2 regions of the Lysinibacillus sp. FJAT-14222 genome follow, and region 1 is predicted to be linked to the other one. Evidence: riboswitches for the same ligand, from Rfam matches in the RefSeq annotation. Region 1 holds a riboswitch; the other holds the start of a gene.

The links. A riboswitch is a leader RNA that binds a small molecule or an ion and turns the genes downstream of it on or off. The one in region 1 is predicted to bind thiamine pyrophosphate.
Region 2: linked by a shared signal. The riboswitch ahead of AN161_RS05940 (ABC transporter substrate-binding protein) and the one ahead of thiM (hydroxyethylthiazole kinase) in region 1 are both predicted to bind thiamine pyrophosphate.

The regions. Positions count from the first base shown of each region.
Region 1 covers NZ_LIYL01000001.1:71,424-79,515, reverse strand. The annotation lists gene sppA (signal peptide peptidase SppA) at 1-335, opposite strand, end outside; gene AN161_RS29305 (hypothetical protein) at 467-610, shown strand; gene AN161_RS00265 (acyl--CoA ligase) at 836-2,425, opposite strand; TPP riboswitch at 2,615-2,713, shown strand; gene thiM (hydroxyethylthiazole kinase) at 2,802-3,557, shown strand; gene thiD (bifunctional hydroxymethylpyrimidine kinase/phosphomethylpyrimidine kinase) at 3,557-4,381, shown strand; gene thiE (thiamine phosphate synthase) at 4,371-5,009, shown strand; gene AN161_RS00245 (alpha/beta-type small acid-soluble spore protein) at 5,128-5,346, opposite strand; gene thiI (tRNA uracil 4-sulfurtransferase ThiI) at 5,499-6,707, opposite strand; gene AN161_RS00235 (cysteine desulfurase family protein) at 6,710-7,864, opposite strand.
Region 2 covers NZ_LIYL01000012.1:15,811-23,902, reverse strand. The annotation lists gene AN161_RS05970 (sodium/solute symporter) at 1-581, shown strand, start outside; gene AN161_RS05965 (hypothetical protein) at 759-941, shown strand; partial or broken gene AN161_RS30950 (DUF5360 family protein) at 1,014-1,157, opposite strand; gene AN161_RS05960 (TatD family hydrolase) at 1,284-2,033, opposite strand; gene AN161_RS05955 (ABC transporter ATP-binding protein) at 2,023-2,772, opposite strand; gene AN161_RS05950 (ABC transporter permease) at 2,750-3,520, opposite strand; gene AN161_RS05945 (thiamine-binding protein) at 3,520-3,810, opposite strand; gene AN161_RS05940 (ABC transporter substrate-binding protein) at 3,812-4,807, opposite strand; TPP riboswitch at 4,981-5,091, opposite strand; gene AN161_RS05935 (RNA polymerase sigma factor) at 5,288-5,794, shown strand; gene AN161_RS05930 (sigma factor regulator N-terminal domain-containing protein) at 5,779-6,693, shown strand; gene parC (DNA topoisomerase IV subunit A) at 6,974-8,092, opposite strand, start outside.

The DNA of each region.
Region 1 (8,092 bases):
GAATTAACACTTAAGACGATACCTTGCACAGACTTATCATTTAAAATATTGTCTAATTGATTTAAGAAAAATTGATGATCATACGTAACTGGTTGCCATAATGTACTTGATCCAATATCTTGAATCGTACCATCAACCTTTAAGTAAGCAATACGTTTATCCATATTGCCGTTTTCTTTAACCTTTTCCATTACCGCCAAATTGTTCCCATCCACTAAGCTATCAAAATTGCTAAAGAGATTCGATTTAAATATTGCAAAAATGGTGTTGATCCCCAAGGAAAATACTAATAATACACCTGCAATTATTAAAGCAGCCCACCTTTTAACATTCATGTCTTTCCGCCTCCTCATAACGTTATACGATTGACATTTTAATTTGTTTCATTTTATTGCAATAATATGGCCCATCACTATAACATGGGGTTAATCCCCGTTCCGACTGGGCGCTCTCTTTGGGGCGTCCGATGAGCCGCTTGGGGCAACATTTATGTGCGAAAGCAAAGCGACAGCGACAAATGTTTTCTGTGCGACAGCCACAGAATGTTGGTCACGAAGTCATTATCACAGGCCGTGATGCTTTTAGTCTCCGTTTACCCGGCTCGCTCTAGAGTCTCATCTGACGCTAATCCACAGGGAATCGCCCAGCCTCTACTCCAATCAACTTATAGACATGTCATACGTTTTAATAAATGCCATCTCTAAATTTTGGTAATGAGCCAATTTATGCAACAGTTTTAACCTATTCAACCTATAATACATTACCTAATTTTATAAAAAAAATCAAAGTTCATAAAAAATAGGAACTTTGATTTTCGACATTATTTCCTAGGAAATTAATAATGACTGATATATTGAATTTTCTCTTGCTGACGCAATTCGACACGACGAATTTTACCTGATGTAGTCTTTGGTAGCTCTGTTACAAACTCAATCGCACGAGGATATTTATAAGGTGCTGTTAAAGTTTTTACATGGTTTTGTAGTTTTTTAATAAGTGTTTCATTACCAATCACTCCATCATGAAGCACAACAAACGCCTTTACAATATTTCCACGAACCTCATCTGGACTTGCAACAACGGCAGTTTCTTTAACTGTTGGATGCTTCAATAATGCATCTTCTACTTCAAATGGACCTATCGTATAGCCAGACGATATAATGACATCATCTCCTCGTCCTTCAAACCAAAAATAGCCATCTTCATCTTTATATGCACGATCTCCGGTAATATACCAATCGCCTCTAAATTGTAAATTTGTACGTTCTGGATCATTCAAATATTTTTTAAATAACGCGGGTGTTTCACAATGTACAGCAATGTCTCCAACTTCTCCAATTGCAACAGGATTTCCAAAATCATTGATAATTTCAACTGTATTACCCGGAGTAGGTTTACCCATTGAACCCATTCTAGCCCCCATTCCTACCATTGTACCAACAAGTAATGTATTTTCTGTTTGTCCATAGCCATCTCGTACTTGTAAATTCAAGACCTCCGAAAATACTTTTATCACTTCGCTATTTAAAGGTTCACCCGCTGACACAGCCTGACGGATTGTACTTAAATTGAAATCTTGTAAATTTTCAAGCGCTGCCATAAATCGATATTCGGTTGGTGTACAGCACAGAATATTAATATTGAATTTTTCAAGCAGCCCAAGATATGTTGCCGCATCAAAGTTACCTTTGTAGACAAATGCTGTTGCACCGCTTCCTAATGTAGCGAGGAACGGACTCCAGATCCATTTTTGCCAGCCTGGAGCTGCTGTTGCCCATACAATGTCACCTTCTTGGACACCTAACCAATTCGGTGCAGTCGTTCTTAAGTGTGCATAACCCCAACTATGTGTATGTACGGCTGCCTTTGGATTGCCCGTAGTACCACTCGTATATGCTAAAAATGCAATGTCTGTACTCTTAGTTGGTGTAGAACTTATATAGGTTGTTGGTTGGCTTTGCATTTTTTCAAGCAACGGCTGCCAAGGTTCATGTGCATAACCAATGACAAATCGCTGTATGTTTTGTAAATTTTCCACATCATTAAATTGTTCAATATAAGGCTCAAATGCAACAACACCTTTTGCATTAGCATGATTGATTCGATATTCAATATCTTTAGTTCTCAGCATTTCTGAGCTTGGGATAATGGTTAAACCTGCCTTTAAGGCAGCAATATATACGATATACGCTTCAACTGACCTCGGCACCATGACTAAAATAACATCACCTTTTGTTAAACCTTGAGATGTAAGTACATGCGCTGCCTGATTCGCCTTTTCAAGTAAAGTAGCATATGTTATGTACTGAATTTCCTCGTCTTCGTTATAAACTATTAATGCATTTTTGGTAGAATCCTTTGCATATTTTTCAATTTCCTCTGAAATGTTATACCATTCTGGTGCAATTAAATCTTGTCTTTTCATGGCAAATGCCCCCTTTTGTTATGCTCATTATAAAACTCAATTTTCATCATTTTCAATGGAAGGTACTCTATTTTAATAAAGTCATGACAACTATCATGCTCTGCTATATGGCATCAGTCACGAATTGGTTCTAAAAAATCTCCCTATTGAACACGAATGAAAAATATGGTACATTTTGGTCAACTAAAAGAATGATTGCAGGGGGACTCACTTAGAGTTGAGAAGGTAAAACCTGACCCTTTGAACCTGTTAGTTAATACTGACGTAGGGAGCAAATCACATCTAATTACTGATGAAGGGCTCTTTTGCGTGTTTTTTTTGCACGAAAAAGAGCCTTTTTTGCACGCTTACGTCCATCCAACAAGGAGGACTTAGATTGATATTTCGTACTATTCGTAAAAAAAATCCACTTATTCACTGTATTACCAATTACGTCGTGGCTAATTTTCAAGCAAATGGCTTATTAGCAATAGGTGCTTCTCCAGTCATGGCTGATGACAGTCATGAGGTTGAAGAAATGGTCACGATTGCCTCAGGCTTATTGATAAATATAGGTACCCTTAATGAGCATATGAAAGAATCAATGTTACTTGCAGGAAAAAAAGCAAATGCTCTTGGCATTCCCATTATTTTAGATCCTGTTGCTGCAGGTGCAACAACTTACCGAAAACAGACGGTACGGCAATTACTGAAGGAAATTAAGTTTGCAGCAATTCGTTGTAATATTGGAGAGCTTGCGGCTATTGCCAATGTAGACTGGCAACAAAAAGGCGTAGATAGTGGTCATGGTTCAATTTCTTTAGAAATAGAGGCAAAGCAAATAGCTCAACTTAATAATTGTATTGTTATTGTGACCGGTGAAAAGGATTTTATTACTGATGGCGAACATCAGCAATGGATTACAGGTGGAAATCCTCAAATGACAGAAGTCACTGGAACAGGTTGCTTATTGAGTGCCATTTGTTGTGCCGCCTACGCCACAGGAAATAAACCCTTTACCCAATTGGTAGATACATTGTCGCTTTATAAAAAAGTGGCAGAACAAGCTGCTTCTTCCACTCAATACATTGGCGATTTTCAAATTGCAGTATTGAATGAACTACACCGGCTTTCCAAGGATGGTGTAGAATGATGCATATTGTAACGACAATTGCAGGTTCAGATAGTGGTGGTGGCGCAGGCATACAGGCTGATTTAAAAACGTTTCAGGAATTAAAGGTATTTGGAACGTCTGTTATTACAGCTTTGACTGCCCAGAACACACTTGGTGTATCGGATGTCCTACCAATTGAAGTTAGCTTCGTTGAGAAACAACTTAAAGCGCTAATCGAGGATTTTTCAATAAGTGCTGTTAAAACAGGAATGTTGTTTTCCTCCGAAATAATTCAATCAATTGCACATATTTTATCCGAAGTAAATATTCCGCTTATTGTTGATCCTGTCATGATTGCAAAAGGTGGCGAAAGCTTATTACAGCAAGAAGCAATTGATGCAATACGTAGTTATTTACTACCTTTAGCAACAATCGTAACACCGAACATACCTGAAGCCGAAACCCTTGCCGGAAAGAAAATCAATTCTTTAGCAGATATTAAAGAAGCAGCTCATGTCTTATTACAAATGGGGGTTCAATGTGTCATTATTAAAGGCGGTCATTTAGCAGATCAATATTATGCGATTGATTATGTATTTTTTCAAGACGGTCGGTCATTTTCCATGCAGTCCTCTCGTATCGCAACAAAAAATACACATGGTACAGGCTGTACGTTTTCCGCTGCATTAACCGCTTTTCTTGGCCGTGGGTTACCTATAGAAGAAGCGATTGAGGAAGCAAAAAAATTTATTCAATTAGCAATTACTCACGATTTATCTATTGGTAATGGTCATGGTCCAACAAATCATTTTGCCTATCAAAACTATAAGGACTCCTGTGAGGTGATCATTCATGAAACGTAACGATCTACAGTTATATTTTATTATGGGTACTGGTAATGTTTTAAATAAGAAGCCAATAACCGTTCTAGAGAAGGCTCTACAATCTGGTATTACTATGTTTCAATTCCGTGAAAAAGGACCAAATACACTAACTGGGCAAGCCTATGAAAATTTTGCACGAGAATGTCAAAAGCTCTGTCAACAGTATAATGTTCCGTTTATCGTCAACGATGATGTAGAGCTTGCTGTAAAACTTGGAGCGGAAGGTGTTCATATTGGACAAGAGGATTTACCTGTGTCGATGGTACGTGAAAAAATTGGCAACATGATTCTAGGTGTTTCTGTTCATTCACAAACTGAATTACAAACTGCTCTACAATATGGCGCTGACTATGTAGGAATTGGCCCTATTTTTTCAACCACTTCTAAAAACGACGCAAAACCACCTAGTGGAACTGAGTTCTTACAGCAAGTAAGGATACAATATCCCGAGCTCCCGATCGTTGCAATCGGAGGCATAAACTGCTTGAATGCACATACAGTATGTAAAGCAGGTGCGGATGGAATCGCTGTTATTTCTGCAATTTGCGAAAGTGAAGATATTTCAAATACAGTCTCTACATTTAAATCATTATTTACAGACAGTTAATCTCCTCGCTGAATTTCACTGCACATTAATACGGGATAAAAATTAAAAATCTAAACAAACTAAAACCAGTGCCTTTTACGGTCACTGGTTTTAAGTTTAATAAATGCTGATTAGGCAATTATTGGTTGTTGTTCGGCATACCTTTTAATTGAGATTCTGCCATTTGTACAAGACGTTTAGTGATTTCACCGCCAACGGAACCGTTAGCACGAGCTGAAGCGTCAGCTCCTAATTGAACACCAAATTCTTGTGCAATTTCGTATTTCATTTGATCAAGCGCTTGTTGTACTCCAGGTACTGCAAGCTGGTTTGAACTGCGGTTGTTGTTGTTTGCCATGTTTCTCACCTCCTTGTGAATATAGAATGTGCGTTATTAGATTTTTAATACAAAAATTTTATAGGTAAATTGTACCTACGAAGGAAGCAGACTAAAAAAAGCAGACTCAAAATGGACTTTTGAGTCTGCTCTTAAGAAATCGCAAGTTTCTTCTATAGAAGATCTGCAAATTTATCGGCTTCTTGTTCTTTTTTCGGGAAAATATAGACCTCTCGATTTTTCACAGCTCGTTCAATTAATTCATCAAAATCAGAGAAGCTTTCATAATGCTCAACCTTTTCAAGCTTTGGTTTTGTTTTTGGACTTGCTGGAGTGAAAATAGTACAGCAATCTTCAAATGGCTGGATAGACGTTTCATATGTGCCAATTTTCTCTGCAATATCGATAATTTCTAATTTATCTGAGGAGATTAATGGGCGTAAAATTGGTGTGTTGGTTACAGCATTAATAGCAGTTAAACTCTCCAGTGTTTGACTCGCTACTTGTCCAAGACTTTCACCTGTAACAATTGCTAGGGCATCAATTTCTTCACGTACTTTGTCAGCTACTTTTAGCATCATACGACGAGTTGTTGTCATAGAGACATTAGAAGGTACTTTTTCTTTAATAAGAACTTGGATTTCAGTGAAAGGAATGACGTGTAAACGTATACTAGCTCCAAATTTCGTTAATTCATTAGCAAGTACCTTTACTTTTTCCAATGAGTTTTGGCTTGTGTACGGTGGGCTAAAGAAATGAATCGCTTCTAAGCGCACTCCACGTTTCATCATTAAATAACCAGCGACAGGACTATCTATACCACCAGAAAGCATTAATAAAGATTTACCATTAGAGCCTACAGGCATTCCACCTGCACCCGCAATAACTTGTGCCATCATATATGTTGCATCATGACGCACCTCTACACGAAGTTCGATATCAGGCTTCTTCACCTTTACTGATAAATTTTGATATTGTGGTAATACATAACCACCAATTTCGCGCTGAATGGCATGTGATTCTAACGGAAATGTTTTATCTGTACGCTTTACTTCTACTTTAAAAGTAAGCTGCTCATTTTTAAATGTATCCATAATTGTTATGGCAAGTTTTTTCATGGCCTCGATGTCTTTTTCACATGCTGCCACTGGACTAAATGATTGGATACCAAAAATTTTAGGTAATCCTTTTAATAGCACGTCCATCTGTGTTTCATCTTGAATGGCGATAAACATACGATCGCGCTCTGTGCGAATGTGTAAGTGTCCTAAATCCGCAAACGCATGACGAATGTTTTCACGTAAGCGACGAATAAAATCCATTTTGTTGCGACCTTTTGTAGAAAGCTCACCATATCGAATTAAAATTTCTTTCCAAATCATTATTATAATTCTCCTTTAAGTTCCATCAATACTTCATCTAATACTTGTTTAAACTTTACTATATCTTCATCTGTTACATATGCGCCAAAGCTTAAGCGAATGACACCCTTTTTAAAATGCTCATCAAGATTAAGAGCTTCAACAACATGGCTTGTTTTTGTTTGTTTCGATGAACAAGCACTCGACGTTGATACAATAACATCGCGTTTTTGTAATGCATTGATAATGATTTCACCTTTTAAGTCGCGAATACTAAAAGATAAAATATGTGCCGCTCCTTGTGGCGTCGATAAAATATGCACTACATCACCATATCTACGTAATTGCGTGCATATTTCTTCATTCCATTGACGGTATTTTTTCGCACGATCATTCATCGTCTCCACTGCTATTCGTGCTGCTTTAGATAAGGCCACAGCTTGCGGGACAGCTACTGTTCCACTACGTAAACCAAACTCCTGCCCTCCACCAAGTGCATACGGTTGCCATTTCATTTTTTTTCGGAATGCTAGTACGCCTGTGCCTTTAAAGCCATGAATTTTGTGGCCAGAAATCGAAATACAGTCTGGACCCTCGTCATCGGTAAATGATATCGGTAACTTTCCAAAGCTTTGTACAGCATCAACGTGAAAAGCTGCACGACTCGATTCATGGATAATTTTCGCAGCTTCAAAAATTGGTTGGATAGCACCCATTTCATTATTTACATGCAGCATGCTTACTAAAATGGTATCCTTTCGCACTTTTGCACGAAGCTCTTCTAAAGAAATAACTCCATTCTTATCTACTTGTAAATATTCTACGTCAAAGCCCTCTAGTTCAAGCTGCTTAACGGACTCTAGAACAGATGGATGTTCAATTTCAGTTGTTAAAATATGATTTCCTTTATGTGTATTGCTACGTGCTAAACCAAATATAGCCGTGTTATTGGACTCAGTACCACCTGATGTAAATAGCACATTTTTTGCTTCTGTATGCAAAATATCTGCTACTTGCTCACGTGCACGCATTAATAATTCGTTTGATTCAACACCCATTGCATGAATGGAAGCAGGATTGCCATAATACTGCTCATTCACTACCATAAATGCTTGCATAACCTCTTTTAAAGGTTTTGTTGTTGCACTGTTGTCTAAATAGATTGTATTAACTCCCATTATATTCACACACTTTCAAAACGTTGATTTAACGGTATTTATCATAACGCAATCTGCAGCAATTGACCACTAACTTTAACAATTATTCTAAATTAATCACTTATTTGTTAGCTTTTAATGTGAAAACTACCCTTTATAGAGTGGCACCAAAGAATTTAACTATGAACGTAACGTGGGGTTGATTTCCGTTCCGACTGGGGGCGTTCGATGAGCCGCTTTTGTTGCTTC
Region 2 (8,092 bases), on a different contig from region 1:
TCTCATTTGTGTGTGCAGTAGCTTTCGCAACAATCTTAGCGGTAGTAGCTGGTCTTGTACTTTCTGGCGCATCTGCCCTATCACATGATATTTACGGTCAAATCATTAAAAAAGGTAAAATTACAGAGAAAGAGCAAGTACTTGCAGCTCGTATCGGTTCAATCACAATCGCTATTATTTCAATTCTTTTAGCGCTTGGTGCACAAACATTAAACGTAGCGTTCTTAGTATCACTTGCATTCTGTATTGCAGGTTCAGCCAACCTACCTGTAATCATCTATACAATCTACTGGAAACGCTTTAATACAGCTGGTGCTGTAACGGCGATGTTAACAGGTTTAATCTCTGCTTTAGTACTCGTTGCAGTTTCACCAAACCTCTGGAATCCAGTTGAAGGAAAAGCAATTTTCGTTGGTGAGCCGTTAATTATGTTAACAAACCCAGCTTTAATCTCTGTGCCACTTGGCTTCCTTGGTGGTTTCATTGGAACATTACTTTCTAAAGAAACAAACGATGCGAAATATCGTGAAGTGGATGTTAAAGCAAACACAGGTATTTCTGTACAGGACGTATCTCACTAATAATATGACAACCACCTCGTAAGTTACATACTTACGAGGTTTTACTTTTTCTTGGCTCATCACCAAAAGTTAAGGATAACATTTGTTAAAACGTACATCTTGTATATAAGCAACAGTCGGAACGAAAATCAACCCCACATTATGGTATATTCACAATAACAATTGGAGGTAATGATAATGACGCAATCAAAAGCAAAAAAGAAGCGCATGCATGTAAAGCGCACTAAAGGGAAGGATGTTGAAAAAAATCGCCAAGTCTCCCCTTTTAGTACACATGAACGGGTGACAAAAACTAAAAAAGAAAGCATTGAACAAAAATTTACAAAGTATAAAAAACACAACCACTCTGAGGATTATTAGTGGTTGTGTTTTGTTTCTAATGGAATATCTTGATGGTTATAAGTAATTAGTTTTGGAATAATCAGAGCAAAAGGCAAATGATTTCCATTTTTCATTTTTTCTTCTAATTAGGTAGAGACTTATAAAGCCAGTAGCTGAAATCAAAATATCTAGCTGGAAAAATGACCAATTCCATATAACTAATAATTCATTTTGATAATCCTGATATAAATACTCATTTAGTTTTCTTCATTAACTTCCTGAAGCGAAGCCATGTTTCTGTTTTAGCATACTCCATCAATCGATAAAGCCCTCCAATATAGACTTCTATAAATATCTTTAAGAGAACAGCTGTGTTATTTGTTATAAATTATAAAATGTTGTCGTATTTCTTGTGAGGATGTGTGCCGCTTCCTGTGTTGTAAGCCCCTTGATTGAAGCAATAACCTCAATGGAATGATCCATCATCCAAGGAGACGTTCGTTTATTATCAAAAGGACCTTCGAACGGCCATGGTCCATCTGTTTCTACCATCATCAGCTCGATTGGATATTTTTTTATAAGCTGTTGAATCTCCCGCTCATACGTACAATCAGGCGTAACGGAAATAAAATACCCATTATGAATCATCCGTTCAATCACTTCCTCATCGCCTTTAAACCAATGAAAATGAGCTTTCGTTACATGATGTTTTTCAAGTAAATTACAAGCAATAGCCGCATCCTCATAAACTGCGTGTAAAACAATTGGTTTATTTAATTCCTTTGCCAACACAATAAAACGTTCTAACAGTGCTTCATAAGGACGCTCATCAATCGCCTTCTCCTGCCTCAAATAATAAGGTAACCCTACCTCGCCAATTGCCACCATTTCATGAGCATGTTGGTGTATCCAATCGAATAAAGCATCTTCCTCCACTTTACTAGGTAAAGCTTGTTCAGGATGAAAGCCAAACGCTGCCTTTACCTTTGTATAGGCTTTCGACAACATCAACGTTTTCTCACACGATTGAAGGTTCATGCTAACGGCAATCACATGTTCAGCTTCCTCTAACAAAGCTGGTATATCGTTTTCCTTATACTGATCTAAATGAATATGTGCATCAATCAACATTCGCCTCATCCTTTTCTTCTTTTAAATACGTGAATAACTGTTGTTTTAATGCCGTAAATGTTGCCGAATGTCTAATTTCTTCTTGTCGCGGCCTTGCAAAAGGTACAATCACTTCCTTTTTAATTGTAGCTGGCCGTTTCGTGAGTACAATGATACGATCAGCTAAAAAGAGAGCTTCCTCAATACTATGTGTAACGAACAATATAGATTTTCGATCTTTCTCCCATATCGATAAAAGCCACGCCTGCATTTCAAGCCTTGTAAACTCATCAAGCGCAGAAAACGGCTCATCTAAACATAGAATGGGCTTATTACTGACAATTGCACGTATAAACGATACTCGCTGTTGCATACCGCCTGACAACTCATTTGGATAGGCATTTTCAAATGAAGCAAGCCCCACTTTGTCTAACCACTCCTTGGCAAGTTTCACATTTGGTTTATGGTGAAGCTCCTCGACAATCGTGACATTTTCTACGATTGTACGCCATGGTAATAAGCATGGCTGCTGAGGCATATAGCCGATCGTTCCTCTTTTTTGCTGGATATCTGTGCCGTTTAATAAGATAGCTCCCTTATCAATAGAAGAAACACCACCAATTAATTGAAAGAGCGTGCTTTTTCCACTTCCTGACGGACCGATGATCGCAACAAATTCCCCGTCCTTTACCTCAAAAGATAAATTACGAATGACCGGAAGGGAATCAAAGGATTTATCAATGTTTTGAATACTTAGCATGTAGCCCTCTCCCCTTCACAACTAGCTTTTCCAATACTCGAATACCGCTAAATAATAGTAAACTTAAAAATATAATGGCAAAAATCGCTACAAACACACGATCTGTTCGAAATGAAGATTGTGCCAATGTCATATAGACACCTATCCCCTTTTTCGCTCCTAGCCATTCAGCAATAACAGCCCCCATAACGCTATAGGTTGCCGCAATCTTAATGCCTGAAAAAATCGCTGGATACGCATAGGGCCATTCAAGCTTCCAAAATGTTTGTGCTTTCGTTGCACCAATCATCTTAAAATAATGCTTCAGCTCAGGTGAGGTTTGACGAAAGCCATCCATTGCCGAAATAACAATGGGGAAAAAGCACACGAGACAAATAATAATAAGCTTTGGCAATAAACCAAACCCAAACCAGATGATTAATAACGGTGCTAGGACGAGCACAGGGACATTCTGTGACATAATGAGAATAGGATAAAATAGCTCCCGAATAAACGTAAAACGATGTAATAACACGGCAACCGTTAGCCCACACAATATCCCAATGGCAAGGCCTAGAAGTGCTAATTGAACAGTTGCTAAAGCATGCGGCACAAACGTGTCATACGATTGAAAGCCCTCCATCAAAATGGCACTTGGCGCGGGCAATAGCCAATGTGGAACGTCTGCAAAGCGGACAATTAGTTCCCATATGAATAAGAGGAAGGCGATAAAAAATATCGTCCTTCCTTGTTTTATTGCTTGCTTCATCACTGATATTTTTCCGTTAAGGTTCCCATTGTAATACCAGTTGGCTGATATAAAATTTTCACTTGCGTAATCACATTAATAGCACCAAGCTCAATCATTTTGTCATTCATTTTTTCAATGATTAGTAGCAAAGTCGATAGTTCACCTTCCATTGTTGTTTCTAGTGGGTGAACTTCATATTTCACCCCTGATGCATCAATAACCGCAATCGCTGCATCGACAAATGGGATCACATCTTCATATTTTTCAGTTTTCGGGATAATTTGTACACTTATTAATGAGTTTGCCATATTACTTTGTCTCCTTTTTTGGTAAAAAGTCATTTGTAAATGCTTGTTCTGCGTTAAATTCGCCCTCTAAAACTTTGTTGCTTTCCATCCATTTCGCGTAGTTTTCCCAAACAGTAAGTTTTTGCTCGCCCCATTGAGGAGCGTCATCTTGATACTTATCTGCTAGCCACTCCTGACCTTTATGCACAAGGTCTTTATCTAAATCAGGTACCGCTTCTAGTAAAATATCAGCTGCCTCACTTGGGTGATTTATCGCATATTCATAGCCCTTTGCTGCAGCAGCGACAAATGCTTTGACTGTCTTAGGATCATCCTTAATCATTTTTTCGTTTGTAGCAAGTACAGGTGTGTAATAATCTAACAGATCACTATAATCTGTTAAATAAAGCATGTTCAGCTTTTCGCCACGAAGTTCTGCTTCAATACCTGTCACTGCATAATAAATCCACGCAAAATCAATATCTTTTTTCATCATTGTGAAGAAATCGATATCGCCTGCATTGACGATATCTAACTTATTAATATCCGCATTTTCTGTTTGCATAAGTGATTGTAGTACTGCTTGTTCAAGCGGTGCACCCCAGCCACCGTATGTTTTACCTTCAAAATCCTTAGGTGACGTAATGCCTTTTGATGCAATGGATGCGAAGCCAGAAGTATTATGTTGAATAATCGCTGCGATCGATACTAAAGGTACATCTTGCACACGTGCCTGTGTAATCCCTTCCTGATAGCTTACACCAAACTGAGCCTTACCAGACGCCACAAGCTGATCTGCACCTGCTTCACCAGGTAATAAAATATCAACATCTAAGCCCTGTTCCTTAAAGTAGCCAAGTTTTTTCGCTACATATAAACCTGTGTGATTTGTGTTCGGTGTCCAGTCAAGAACTACCGAGACTTTTGTTAATTCCTTAGTATCCTTTTTATCCTCCTTTTCACTACAGCCCACTAATGTTAAAAGCGCAGCCAACAGGATCAATAACCATTTTTTCATGCTGAATCCTCCCAGTAAGTAATTTGAAAGTGTTCATGAATGAATGTGTAACCAGAAGAAAGCGTATTCACGGTATGTCTGCACCTAAGCTTTGTGCATACAACAATTCTTGTAACATAAAAAACGCCTAGGAATTCCTCCCAGACGTTTTACAATCAGTATCAAAAATTTTCTTTTTTTGAATAGATGTTCCCTACGCTGGTACGAGCCAAATCAGGTTCAAAGGGTCAGCGTCTATCGGACACAATCTCAGCTGGCAACTACCAGCCCCCCTACATTCTTTCCATATGAACTTTTCGTGATTATTATACCCATATCTATCTGTAAATGACAAGGGTCTCTTTCATGTTAAAGCATTATATTGTCATGTCATTTCAGAAAGCAATGTCAGACATAGCCCTTATCCCAAAATAAACTTTATAATTAAGTGTATACATTTGTGATCACTCATTCGTTGTATAAGAGTAAGGAGGATCAGCAATGAAAAAAGAAAATGAACTAACCTCCTATCTAATCCATTTAGGAGAGGAAGTGTTCAATCTATTACTAGCGAAAGGAGCCAAAAAAGAGGATGCGGAAGATATAATTCAAACCACCTATTATAAAATTTATACGTTGTTAGATAGCCTCACAGAAAGCAATATACGCCCATGGTTTTTTAGAGTTTCACTTAATCAATATATTGACTTGAAAAGGAAAAAGGAGCAGAAAAACATTTACATCACTGAGGAAATATATTCAAAGCTCCAACACACCGATTATCATTTTGAGACATTGCTAAATAAGGATGAAATTTTCTATTTGTTAAAAGACATTAAAAAAGAATATAAAGAAATATTCTTTTTAAAGTATTACTATGATTTTTCATATGAAGAAATTGCTACTTTGTTGGATATTCAAGTAGATAGCGTCAAGCAAAAATTATATCGTGCACGTAAATTTATTCACTCAAAAATAGGAGGTAAACATGAATGGAAACTTCGTTAAATAACGCTTTAAAAAAGGCTAAACGAAAACAACTACTAAAAATTATCATCACTTCAATTATTGTAATATTAATTCTCTTACCCGTCTTTTATAAAACTGGTTCCTACTTTGCAACGGAAAGTTCTAAAAGACTTAAAGAACATCTTTTTTTACATAATGACATTGCAGAACCTAATATTCAAGTCGACTCTCAAGTAACGGTAAGTAATTCATCAATGTTTGGTGGAAACATTATCACAAACCGTTCTAAGAATATTAACGGTTATGTAGTTCAATGGAGCACACTTACAAGTTCATTTGGATGGTTTCGAGGCAAAATTGACAAGAACGAGTTAACACCAGGATTTTATTGGTCTGATACAGAGTTCTATGAGTACGATAAACAGACAAAGACTAAATTTGCGACATTTTATCACCCATCCATAAAAAAATACCATGACGGTGTACAAAACGAACTAGGTGAAATTTCGCAAATGGAGAATCACGTTGCAGAAGTTGCCGTATCTTTTAACAAACCTTATACATTAAAAGAAATACAAGGGAAGATTCCTAGCAATCTAAACATTGTATGGTTGTATATGGCATCACCAATTATGGATGAAAGTAAAGGACCTGCTGGTGTAGAGGTTTATGGATTTGATCCATCCGATTCACCGAGAGAGACCTACGAAGGCTTTATTGATTCACTTAAAGCATATGATGCAAATGAAAATAACGAAACAATCCAGGAGTTTTTAAATTCAAATAAAAATAAACAGTTTGATGAAGTGGAAATTTTAGGGGTAATGCTCACTGGCAAAACAACTAATTTTAAAGCCTTAGAGAATCAAGATTTTATCCGTGGTGCTTCAGTAGGCGCAACTGCACAAATCGTTCCTTATATTAAACCTGAAAAATAGCGTAATGAGAAGTCAAAACCTTAAAAAGCGCGAGAAATCAATTTTAAAATGTTGATTTCTCGCGCTTTTCTGATGTAAAAATTTTTTTGATTTGAAAATATACTTACGTCCCAGCCACTTTCTTTTCTTTAACAACTAGAAGAATATCAATCGTTTTTTTCGTTGCAGTATACCCCACTGATTCTAATATCCTTTTCTACGTAGATTGAAAGCAACAAAATTAACAATGATACATAAAAAAGCCCAGCTCTCAAAAAGAGCATGGGCTAGAAAATTATTTTTATTTTTCTTCTTTTTTGGCCGTTAATACATGTGAAATAGCACCGTCTGTCGCGATATCCACTTTAAAGGAGCCGTTTGAATGGCGATCTGCTCGAGTCAATGCTTGGACATCAATAATCTCTTGCACACCTTTTTCTGTTTCGATGATCAGCTGTTCGTCATTAGTAGCCTTGACTACATCCACGATACGATGTGGATTCGCTTTTAACTCTGTTAACACTTTTAAGCCGCGTTTCGCACGACTAGTTAACTCTACCTCGGCTACATTCATTTTCTTCACAGCGCCACGCTGTGTCACAATCACAACATATTCAGTATCACTAGGCTGTAAGACATTGACACCGACTAAGGCTTCTCCTTCTTTCAGTGTAATCCCTTTGACGCCGCCTGTTTTTACGCCTGTTACTGGTAATTCCTCCATTGGGAAGCGGATTGCATAGGCTGTATCTGTCGTTAATAATAATTCGGCTTCGTCTGTCACGAAATCCGCAAATATCATTTCATCGCCTGACTTGACATTCATCGTTTTAATTGGCTTCGAATAACGTGTTACGGCATAATCTGCTAGAGATGAGCGTTTAATTTGGCCATCTTTTGTAGCCGTTAAGATATACGTATTCGCCTGTTCGAATGTCTCAAAACCGTACACAGCAATAATAGATTCATCTTCTCCAGTCGGCACAATACTTGAAATATGCTGACCAAGATCCTTCCAACGAATATCTGGTAGCTCATGGACAGGCTGATAAATATAATTGCCTCGATTAGTGAATAGCAGTAGATGATGCTGCGTATTTAAGTTTGCTTCATACAATAAATAATCGGAATCCTTCATCGCAAAATCCTGACCATTCGAGGCTGCATGCGAACGTGTAGATGTACGCTTAATATAGCCATCCTTTGTGACAGTCACTACGACTTCTTCACTTGGGACAAGGACATCTAATGTAATTTTGATTTCTTCAATTTCTTGTTCAATTTTCGAACGACGTGGTTCTGTAAAGCGCTTTTTAATGTCGAGCAATTCTTGTTTAATGACACGTACAAGTTTTGCTTCACTATTAAGAATACCTTCAAGCTTGGCAATGAGTTTATTTAATTCGTCCTGTTCATTGCG